Regions from separate parts of the Pinisolibacter sp. DMC100 genome, predicted to be linked through region 1. Evidence: riboswitches for the same ligand, from Rfam matches in the RefSeq annotation. Region 1 holds a riboswitch; each other region holds the start of a gene.

What was found. A riboswitch is a leader RNA that binds a small molecule or an ion and turns the genes downstream of it on or off. The one in region 1 is predicted to bind cobalamin.
Region 2: linked by a shared signal. The riboswitch ahead of bluB (5,6-dimethylbenzimidazole synthase) and the one ahead of ACT541_RS09965 (DUF1636 family protein) in region 1 are both predicted to bind cobalamin.
Region 3: linked by a shared signal. The riboswitch ahead of ACT541_RS13565 (energy-coupling factor ABC transporter permease) and the one ahead of ACT541_RS09965 (DUF1636 family protein) in region 1 are both predicted to bind cobalamin.

What each region holds. Positions count from the first base shown of each region.
Region 1 is NZ_JBQUZT010000002.1:220,093-223,358, forward strand. It holds gene cobW (cobalamin biosynthesis protein CobW) at 1-740, opposite strand, end outside; gene ACT541_RS09965 (DUF1636 family protein) at 737-1,153, opposite strand; cobalamin riboswitch at 1,189-1,401, opposite strand; gene ACT541_RS09970 (acetyl-CoA hydrolase/transferase family protein) at 1,960-3,266, shown strand, end outside.
Region 2 is NZ_JBQUZT010000002.1:118,373-121,638, forward strand. It holds gene ACT541_RS09525 (dicarboxylate/amino acid:cation symporter) at 1-1,032, shown strand, start outside; cobalamin riboswitch at 1,124-1,313, shown strand; gene bluB (5,6-dimethylbenzimidazole synthase) at 1,466-2,179, shown strand; gene ACT541_RS09535 (hypothetical protein) at 2,134-3,266, opposite strand, start outside.
Region 3 is NZ_JBQUZT010000003.1:97,654-100,919, forward strand. It holds gene cbiQ (cobalt ECF transporter T component CbiQ) at 1-365, opposite strand, end outside; gene ACT541_RS13560 (energy-coupling factor ABC transporter substrate-binding protein) at 349-651, opposite strand; gene ACT541_RS13565 (energy-coupling factor ABC transporter permease) at 648-1,313, opposite strand; cobalamin riboswitch at 1,416-1,666, opposite strand; gene ACT541_RS13570 (hypothetical protein) at 1,768-2,157, shown strand; gene ACT541_RS13575 (copper chaperone PCu(A)C) at 2,250-2,747, shown strand; gene ACT541_RS13580 (NnrS family protein) at 2,823-3,266, opposite strand, start outside.

The sequences.
Region 1 (3,266 bases):
TCGCCCTCGGCCTCGTGGTGCGAGGGGCGGGCGGCGAGGTCGTCTTCCGCGGCGGCGAAGAGGCCGAGGGCGACGGTCGGATCGACCCGACCCTCGGTCGCGCGCACCACCTTCACGGCGCGCGGAACGGCGGCGCGGATCTCGGCCTCGATCGCGGCGAGATCGGCATCGCCGAGGAGATCGGCCTTGTTGAGCACGACGAGATCGGCGGCGAGAAGCTGGTCCTCGTAGACCTCCTCGAGCGGATTGTCGTGATCGATCGCGGCGTCGTTCGCCCGCTCTGCGGCCAGCGCCGCCGGATCGTCGGCGAAGCGGCCGTCGGCGACGGCGGCGGCATCGACCACGGCGACGACGCCGTCGACGGTGAGCTTCGCCCGGATCTCCGGCCAGTCGAAGGCCTTCACCAGCGGCTTGGGCAGGGCGAGGCCGGAGGTCTCGACCACGATGTGCTCGGGACGGTTCGGCAGGGCGAGCAGGCTCTCGATCGCCGGCATGAAGTCGTCGGCGACGGTGCAGCAGAGGCAGCCGTTGGTCAGTTCGACCACGGCGGCGGGGCGGCAGCTCTCGTCGCCGCAGTCGGAGAGCAGCGCACCGTCGACGCCGACGTCGCCGAACTCGTTGACGAGAATGGCGATGCGGCGACCGCGGGCGTTCTCGATCAGATGGCGGACCAGCGTCGTCTTGCCGGCGCCGAGGAAGCCGGTGACGATGGTGACGGGGATCTTGGCGAAGGCGTTCACGGGCGGCCCTCCGGATTGGCGGTGGCGACCGCGAAGGGCGGGATGCGGCCGACGACGCCGCGGCGGAAGGCGACCGGGCGGCTCTTCCAGGCGATCAGACCGTCGTCGGTCTCGCCGTAGAGGCGGGCGGTGGCGACGATCTCGTCGGCGGCGGTCTCGTCGAACTCGCCGTAGAGATAGGTCCACTTGGTGTCGTCGGCGAAGCCGATGGTGACCGGGCGCTTGCACACCGACAGGCACTCGACGCCGACGACGCGGACGTCGTCGTGCGCCTCTGCACGGGCGGCGAGGGCGTCGTGCAGGCGGCGGCCGGCGCGCGGGGCGTCCTCGGCGTCGCCCTCGCGGCGGCAGTTGACGCAGACCAGCACCGTCGTCGGACGGGCGGTTTCGGGACGGGATACGGGTGTCGTCACGGCGATGCTCTCCTTCTCCGCCCCTCCGGCGGTCGGGGATTTCGGGCGCGACGGCAGGTCTCCTGGCTCGCGGATCGATCGCGCTGACGCCGCCTTCCCGGGGAAACCCAGTGGCATTCGGCGTCGGCACTCTCCGCTCACAGTTGCGGGGGCAGCCGCGGCTTGGAGCTTCTCGGGACCGAGAGGCTCGACCGCATTCCCTCTTCGCCCGCGGGAGTGCCCGCGGGACCGTCGACGCGGCGAGATAAGGGGCGTTTCACGCGACTGTCAAGGAAAGCGGCCGGCGAGCGCCCGCTTGGACCGCCGATTTCCGGCCGAAAACGGTCGGATTGCCCACCGTCTCGTCCGAAGGTCGCAGACGCGGCGCCCTGCGCGCGAGACATGCGATTTTCGCATACATGTGCGGTGCAGCAATGCATGAATGCGAATATTCGGTATCATGTTCCGAATTTTGTGAGCAATCGGTCGCAAGGCATTGAAATTGCCGAATCGGCTGCACGGCGGATTTGTCGCCGCGATCCATGCTGCACTGCTTTCAAATGCTTTCGTATGGGTTCGAGCCGGGGCTGTTGCTCGTTATTTCAATCGACGAGATCGAAAGACGCGGCTCGTTCGTCGCAGGGCAAGGGCGAGAGAGAGCGCTGGGCTTCGGTCGCGAGCATGTTCCGGGCGGATCGGGGCGATCCGTCCGAGATGAACCTGCCGAACCATGGATCGCCGTGACCGGCCGACCGATTGCCGTCGGTTCGCCGGAGAAGGCGGTTCGTCGCCGAAATCAGGCGACGGTGCCAAAGGGCCTCCCCGAGATGAACGTTGCGACCAAGCCTTCCCGGATTCTCGATTCCCGTCTCTTCTCCAAGGTCATGACGGCGGCCGAAGCCGCTGCCCTGATCCCGGACGGTGCGACCGTCGGCATGAGCGGCTTCACCGGCGCGGGCTATCCGAAGGCGGTGCCGATCGAACTGGCCAAGCGGATCGACGCGGAGCACGCGCAGGGTCGGCCCTTCAAGGTCAAGGTGTGGACGGGTGCCTCGACGGCGCCGGAACTCGACGGCGCGCTCGCCAAGGTCGACGGCATCGAGATGCGGCTGCCCTATCAGTCGGATCCGATCTGCCGCAAGCGCATCAACGCCGGCGAGATGGAGTACATCGACATCCACCTCTCGCACGTCGCCCAGACGGTGTGGTTCGGCTTCCTCGGCAAGCTCGACGTCGCGGTGGTCGAGGTCGCCGGCATCACCGAGGACGGGCTGCTGATCCCGTCGTCGTCGATCGGCAACAACAAGACCTGGCTCGACTGCGCCGACAAGATCATCCTCGAGGTGAATTCCTGGCAGAGCCTGGCGCTCGCCGGCATGCACGACATCTACTACGGCACCGACCGGCCGCCGCACAGGAAGCCGATCCCGATGGTGACGGCACACGACCGCATCGGCCAGCCGTTCTTCCGCGTCGATCCGTCGAAGATCGTGGCGATCGTCGAGACCGACGCCCACGACCGCAACACCGCCTTCACCGCCCCCGACGCGACGTCGAAGAAGATCGCCCATCACATCATCGACTTCCTCGACCACGAGGTGAAGATGGGGCGCCTGCCGGCCAATCTGCTGCCGCTGCAGTCGGGCGTCGGCAACGTCGCCAACGCGGTGATGGCCGATCTCGAGCACGGCCATTTCGACAATCTCTCGGCCTACACCGAAGTGCTCCAGGACGGCATGCTGCACCTGATCAAGTCGGGCAAGCTGACGCACGCCTCGGCGACGGCGCTGTCGCTGTCGGAGGAGGCGACGAAGGAGTTCCTCGACAACATCGACTTCTACCGCGAGCGGATCGTGCTGCGCCCGCAGGAGATCTCCAACCATCCGGAGGTCATCCGCCGCCTCGGCATCATCGCCATGAACGGCATGATCGAGGCCGACATCTACGGCAACGTCAACTCGACCCACATCATGGGCACGTCGATCATGAACGGCATCGGCGGCTCGGGCGACTTCGCGCGCAATGCCTATATTTCGTTCTTCATGACGCCTTCGGTGGCGAAGGGCGGGGCGATCTCCTGCATCGTGCCGATGGTCTCCCACGTCGATCACACCGAGCACGACGTCCAGGTGAT
Region 2 (3,266 bases), 100 kb from region 1:
GCCATCGGCCTCATCGTCGGCAACATCGTCGCTCCCGGCCACGGCTTCCACGGCCAGGGCAATGCCGCCGCGGTCGCCCAGTTCACCGCGCCGGAGAAGCAGCAGAAGTCGGTCGACTTCGTCATGAACATCATCCCGGACAGCGTCGTCGGCGCCTTCGCCAAGGGCGACGTGCTGCAGGTGCTGCTGTTCTCGATCCTCTTCGGCTTCGCGCTGATGATGCTCGGCGACAAGGGCAAGCCGGTGCGCACCCTGATCGACGACGTCGCGATGGGCGTGTTCGGTGTCATCGGCATCGTCATGAAGGCCGCCCCGATCGGCGCCTTCGGCGCCATGGCCTACACCATCGGCAAGTTCGGCCCGCAGGCGCTCGGCAATCTCGCCGGCCTGATCGCCACCTTCTATCTGACCGCCGCGCTGTTCGTCTTCCTGGTGCTCGGCACCATCGCCCGCATCGCCGGCTTCTCGATCTTCAAGTTCCTCGCCTACATCAAGGACGAGCTGCTGATCGTGCTCGGCACCTCCTCGTCGGAGAGCGCCCTGCCGCAGATCATGGCCAAGCTCCAGCGTGCCGGTTGCTCCAAGCCGGTCGTGGGTCTGGTGGTTCCGACGGGTTACTCGTTCAACCTCGACGGCACCAACATCTACATGACGCTCGCCACGCTGTTCATCAGCCAGGCGCTCGGCTTCGACCTGTCCTTCCAGCAGCAGCTGATCATCCTGGTCGTCGCCATGCTGACCTCGAAGGGTGCCTCGGGCATCACTGGCGCCGGCTTCGTGACGCTGGCCGCCACCCTCGCCGTCGTCGATCCGCGCCTCGTCCCGGGCATGGCGATCGTTCTCGGCATCGACAAGTTCATGTCGGAATGCCGCGCGCTCACCAACATCATCGGCAACGGCGTCGCCACCGTGGTCGTGGCCTGGTGGGAGGGCGAGCTCGATCGCGACAAGCTCCACGCCGCGCTGAACCCGACCAAGGCGGTCGCCGCCCCGGCCGGTGCCGACCAGACCGAGGCCGCTCCGGCGGAGTGATCGGTCGACCTTCTCCCGAGAAGACCTGCCCGCCCGGAGCGATCCGGGCGGGCTCTTTCGTTTCGGACTTCCGGAAACCCCGCGGACGTGGCATCCCTCGCGGCGGTTCGGTGCCCGCCCACGCGGGAGAATCGGGAACGCGGTGGAAGTCCGCGACGTGCCCAACACCGTGAAGGGGGACTGCTCCGACACCCCGCGAGGGGAGAGCCACCGGGCGACCGGGAAGGCGTCGGAGCGGGGTGATCCTCAGTCGGGAGACCGGCCGAGCCGAAGAGGTCCCAGCGTCTGGTCGGCGCCGGGTCGCGTCGACACGAGGGGATCATCGATGTCGCGCACCACCTTCGCGCCCGCCGCCGCGGGCGATCATGCGTCGCCGTCGCCGTCGCCGTCGTCGTCGTCGTCCGCCGTCCCGCCCGAGGGCGACGGTCTCGTCATGGCCGACTTCTCCGCCTTCGACGAGGCCGATCGCGCCGCCGTCTACCGCGCCATCGCGACGCGGCGCGACGTGCGCGGCGAGTTTAGGCCGGATCCGATCGAACCGGATGTACTGCGGCGCCTGCTCGAGGCGGCGCACCGGGCGCCGTCGGTCGGCTTCATGCAGCCGTGGAACTTCCTCGTCCTGCGCGATCCGGCGGTGCGGGCGCAGCTCCACGACGCCTTCCTCGAGGCACGCGAGCGCGAGGCGGCGCTCTTCCCGGACGACCGGGCGGCGATCCATCGCCGGCTGAAGCTCGAGGGGCTGCGCGAGGCGCCGGTCGTCGTCGTCGTCACCTGCGACCGCGATCGGGCTGGACCGGTGGTGCTGGGGCGGAGCGCCGATCCGGCGACGGATCTCTACAGCTGCGTCTGCGCGGTGCAGAACCTGTGGCTGGCGGCTCGGGCGGAAGGCATCGGCGTCGGCTGGGTCTCGATCCTCGACAAGGACCGGGTGCGCGCCGTGCTCGGCATTCCGGAGGCGATCGAGATCGTCGCCTGCCTCTGTCTCGGCCGGGTCGACGCCGCCTTCGCCTCGCCGGAACTGGAGCAGCGGGGATGGCGGCAGCGGCTGTCGCTCGACGACCTCGTCTTCGAAGAGGCGTGGGGGCAGCGCGCCGCCGACGATCAGGGCACGATGCGGGCGTGGACCACGGCGACCTCGTCGGCGTAGACGCGGCGCCAGCCGGGCGAGCGGTCGAGGAGATCGATCGCCGCCGTGCCGGTGGACAGCAGCGTCCAGCCGATCTTCGGATCGGAAAAGACCTTGTCGAAGCTCGACAGCCCCTGCAGCGACACCGCCCTGCGATAGAGCGCGACGCGCTTGCCGCCGTAGAGCTCGGTGCGGCCGTCGATGAAGGTCGGGACCCCTCGCGCGATCAGGAAGCCGCCGAAGCCGTAGTCGTTCAGCACCGCGCCGGTCACGCCGGCGGCACGGGCGGCGGCGAGGGCCTCGGCGGGGGCATTGTCGCGCGGCGGGGCGATGTCGCGCAGCGGCAGCGTCGCCGCGGCGAGGAGGGCGAGGACGAGGGCACCGATCGTCAGGGCCCGCGGTGGGGGCGGGACGTCGCCGTCCGGCCGGCCGATGCGGGCGGCGATCGGCTCGATCGCCACCAGCGTGCCGACCAGCGTCAGCAGCGCGGTGTGGCGGACATGGGCGAGCGCCATGTGGAAGAGCAGGAGCAGCAGCAGCAGCCGCGCGAGCGGGATGCGGGCGCCCGCCGTGGCGAGCAACGCGATCACCGGCAGCAGCACCGCTTCCAGCGGGTTGAAGCCGGCGAAACTCTGCGGCCGCCATTCCATGATCGAATCCTGCAGCCCCTCGATGCCGATCACCGAGAAGGCGGCCTTCCAGGTGCCCCAGCCGTAGGGATGCACCAGCGTCGCCAACGCCGCGGCGAGGCCGAAGAGGCCCCAGCGCAGGGCGAGACCGCGGCGATCGGCCGGATCGGCCCGCATCAGCGCCTCGAGCGCGACGATCGGCACGACGCCGAGGCCGAAGAGCCAGGAGGCGTGGAGATTGGCCCAGACCACCATCACCAGGAGGAGTGCGGGGCGGGGCGCGCGGGCCTCTTCCGCCGCACGGAGGAGGCCGAGCGTCCACAGGACCGTCGGCAACCAGGCGAGCGCGTGCGGCCGGGCGAGGATCTGGCCGGCCATCAGCATGTAGACCAGGGCGAGCACCAGCGGCGTCACCAGCGCCGGCAGGCGGGCGAAGGCCTCGCGTGCCAGCACCAGCACGGCGGCGGTGGCGACGGCGG
Region 3 (3,266 bases), on a different contig from region 1:
GGCGTCGTCGCCGAGAGCGTCAGCAGGCCCGCGACGGCGGCGCTCGCGCGCAGCGTCAGGGTCGCGGCGGCGGCAAAGCCGCCGGGCGCCCAGCCGATGCCGTCCGGTCCGATGGTGACGAGCAGCGTCGCCGCGCCGGTCAGCACGAAGCCGAGCGGGGCGGCGAGGAGCCGTGCCCACGTCGCCAGCGGCACGCCGGCCCGCCACGTCACGGCGAGCGTCGCGACCACGAGGATCGCGACGGCCGTCGGCCAGGGCGGCGTGAGGAGGGCGAGGGCGAGAAGGCCGAGCCCGAGCAGAGCCTTCTCGGCGAGCGAGCGGTCGCGCCAGCGGTTGCCGGCGGCGATCCTATCGATCGGCGTCATCGCGACGGCGGCTCCCGCTGCGGCGGCCCAGTGCATAACCGAGGATGCCGGCGCCTACCGCGGCCTGGAGGGCGAAGAGCGCGCTCTCGATCTCCTTCGACGGCGGTTCCCAGAAGGGCTTGGTCCAGCGTTCGTAGCCGGGGTGGCTCGCCTCGATCGCCTTGGAGCCGATGTCGTCGGTGCCGGTGAACTCGCCGCCGAAGGGCAGCACCAGGGGTGCCGCGACGATGGCGGTGGCGACGAGGAGGAGGACGATCGAGGTGCGGTTGGACAGCGTCGAGGTCATCGGCCGGCCTCCGCGATCTTGCCGTCGAAGGCGCCGGGAATGCGGCCGACGAGGGCGTTCATGACGACGACGACGAGCAGGCCTTCGGCCAGGGCGAGGGGAACCTGCGTCACGGCGAAGATGCCGGCGAACTTCACGAAGGCCCCGGCGATGCCCGAGGTCGGGTCGGGGAAGGCGAGCGCCAGTTCGAAGGAGGTGACGACATAGGTCGCGAGGTCGGCCAGCGCCGCGCCGAGGAAGACGGCGACGGTGGCGGGCAGGCCGACGCGGGAGGCGAGCTTCCACGTCGCCCAGCCGACCCAGGGGCCGGCGATCGCCATCGAGAAGACGTTGGCGCCGAGCGTGGTGAGGCCGCCGTGGGCGAGCAGCAGGCCCTGGAACAGCAGCACGATCACGCCGATCGGCGCCATCACCGCGGGGCCGAAGAGGACGGCGCCGAGGCCGGTGCCGGTCGGGTGCGAGCAGGAGCCGGTCACGCTCGGCAGCTTCAGCGCCGAGAGGATGAAGGTGAAGGCGCCGGCGGCGGCCAGCGTCAGGCGCGCCTCGGGGCGTTCGCGCAGGGTGCGGCGCAACGAGACGAAGCCGCCGACCACGAAGGGAGCGGAGACCAGCGTCCAGCCGAGCGCGTGCGGCGCGGGCAGGAAGCCTTCCATGATGTGCATGTCTTCCACCTCGATCTACGAGCGCGTCGCCCGTGAAGCGAAGGCCCGCGACGCGGGACACTCCGACAACGCCTACCGGGACACCCCGCCCGAGGGACGCGAACGACGCTCATGCGGATGGCAGGTCTCCTGGCTCGCGGGTCGTCGAGATCCGGACGGCCTTCCCGATCGTGCTCCCCCGGGTGGTCTCGGGGGCGATCAGTGACCGATCGCCCGCAGGCGATCTTCGTCCGGACCCCTCGCCGCTCACAGTCGCGGGGGCGGCCACGGCTCGGGCGCGATTCGGCCCTTCCGTGTTCCCTTTTCACCGCCTCGGAGGACTCCGACGCGGCACCATCACACCCGGAATCGTAGACGTCGGTCGCGATCGGCGCAAGGGCCGGCCGGGGCGAGGGGGCGGGACCGCGACGGATTGACGAGACGCGGTCTTCGCCGTCATGGTCGGGTGATGACGATGTGGACGCCCGGACGATGGAAGCGCCTTGTCGCCGCCGCGACGCTCGCGGTGGCGCTGGTGCTCGTCGCCTTCGCGCCGCGGGTACTGCCGGGCTTCGTCACCGCGGCCGATCTGGTCGAAGGATCGGGCATCGCGGTCGCCGGCATCTGCACCGCGCCGGTCGACGCCGCACGCGCGGCGGAAGACATCGCCGGCCACCGCGTCGACCACGCCGATCACTTCTGCGGCACCTGCGTGCTGTTCTCCGCGCCCGGTCTCGGTGCCGTGGCGGCGGCGGAGGTGCCGGCGCCGCGGCTCGTCGCGGTCGAGCGGCTGGCGTGGCGGGACGAGGCGGGGACGACGGTCCTCGCGCCGCGGGCGACGGCACGCGGTCCGCCGGCGGCGTGATCCGCCCATCCACCGACGTTTTCCTTCCCGGCGACGGCCCGGACGCCCGACGCGGCGCGGCCCGATCGCACCCCACGCGAAAGACTGATCCCATGAAGACCATCCGGACCCTCGCGTTCGCTTCCAGCCTCGCTCTCCTCCTCTCGGCCGGTGCGGCGCTCGCCCACGGCTACAAGGTCGGCAACCTCGAGATCGACCATCCCTGGAGCCGCGCCACGCCGAAGGCGGCGCCGGTCGGCGGCGGCTATCTCACGGTCAAGAACACCGGCACCACCGACGATCGTCTGGTGGCGGTGAAGTCGGACGTCGCCAAGACGGTCGAGATCCACGAAATGTCGATGGACGGCGGCGTGATGAAGATGCGTGCCCTCGACAAGGGCATCGAGATCCCCGCCGGCAAGACCGTCGAGCTGAAGCCGGGCGGCTTCCACGTGATGTTCATCGGCCTCGGCGGGCCGATCGAAGTGGGCAAGGCCTTCAAGGGCACGCTGGTGTTCGAGAAGGCCGGCTCGGTCGACGTCGACTTCGACGTCGAGGCGCAGAAGCCGATGGACCATTCCGGCGGCGGCATGAACCACACCGGCCACTGATCGGCGGCGCGACGCGACGCAAGAGGGCGGCCCTCGGGGCCGCCCTCGTTCTTTGCCGGAAGCGTCCGTGCCGCCTCAGTCGCGGGGGCGGGTGAGGATCGGCAGATAGATGGCGAAGAAGCCGCCGAAGGCGACGATCCAGCCGAGCGCCGCCACGTGCAGCAGCGCGAATTCGGCCCAGCCGAAGCCGGCGGCGACGCGGGCGAGCGCCGCGACGGTGCAGGCGACGTAGAGGGCCGCGATCGGCCGCGTCGCGTGGAGCGGCAGGCCGGCGTGGCCGAGGCTGGCGCGGCTCATCACCGCCAGCGTGGTGAGTCCGATGGCGCCGACCGTCCAGGCGTGGAGCGCTGCGGTCGGGGCGAGGTTCGCCCCGGCGATGCTCGCCGCGAGAGCGAGGCAGCCGAGGCCGACGAAGACGCGGGCGACGTGGAGCACCACCAGCAGCGCCTCGCCGGTCGTCCGCCAGCCGGCCCAGCGGGCGAGACGGGCGAGATCGACGACGCCGGCGATCGCAAGCGC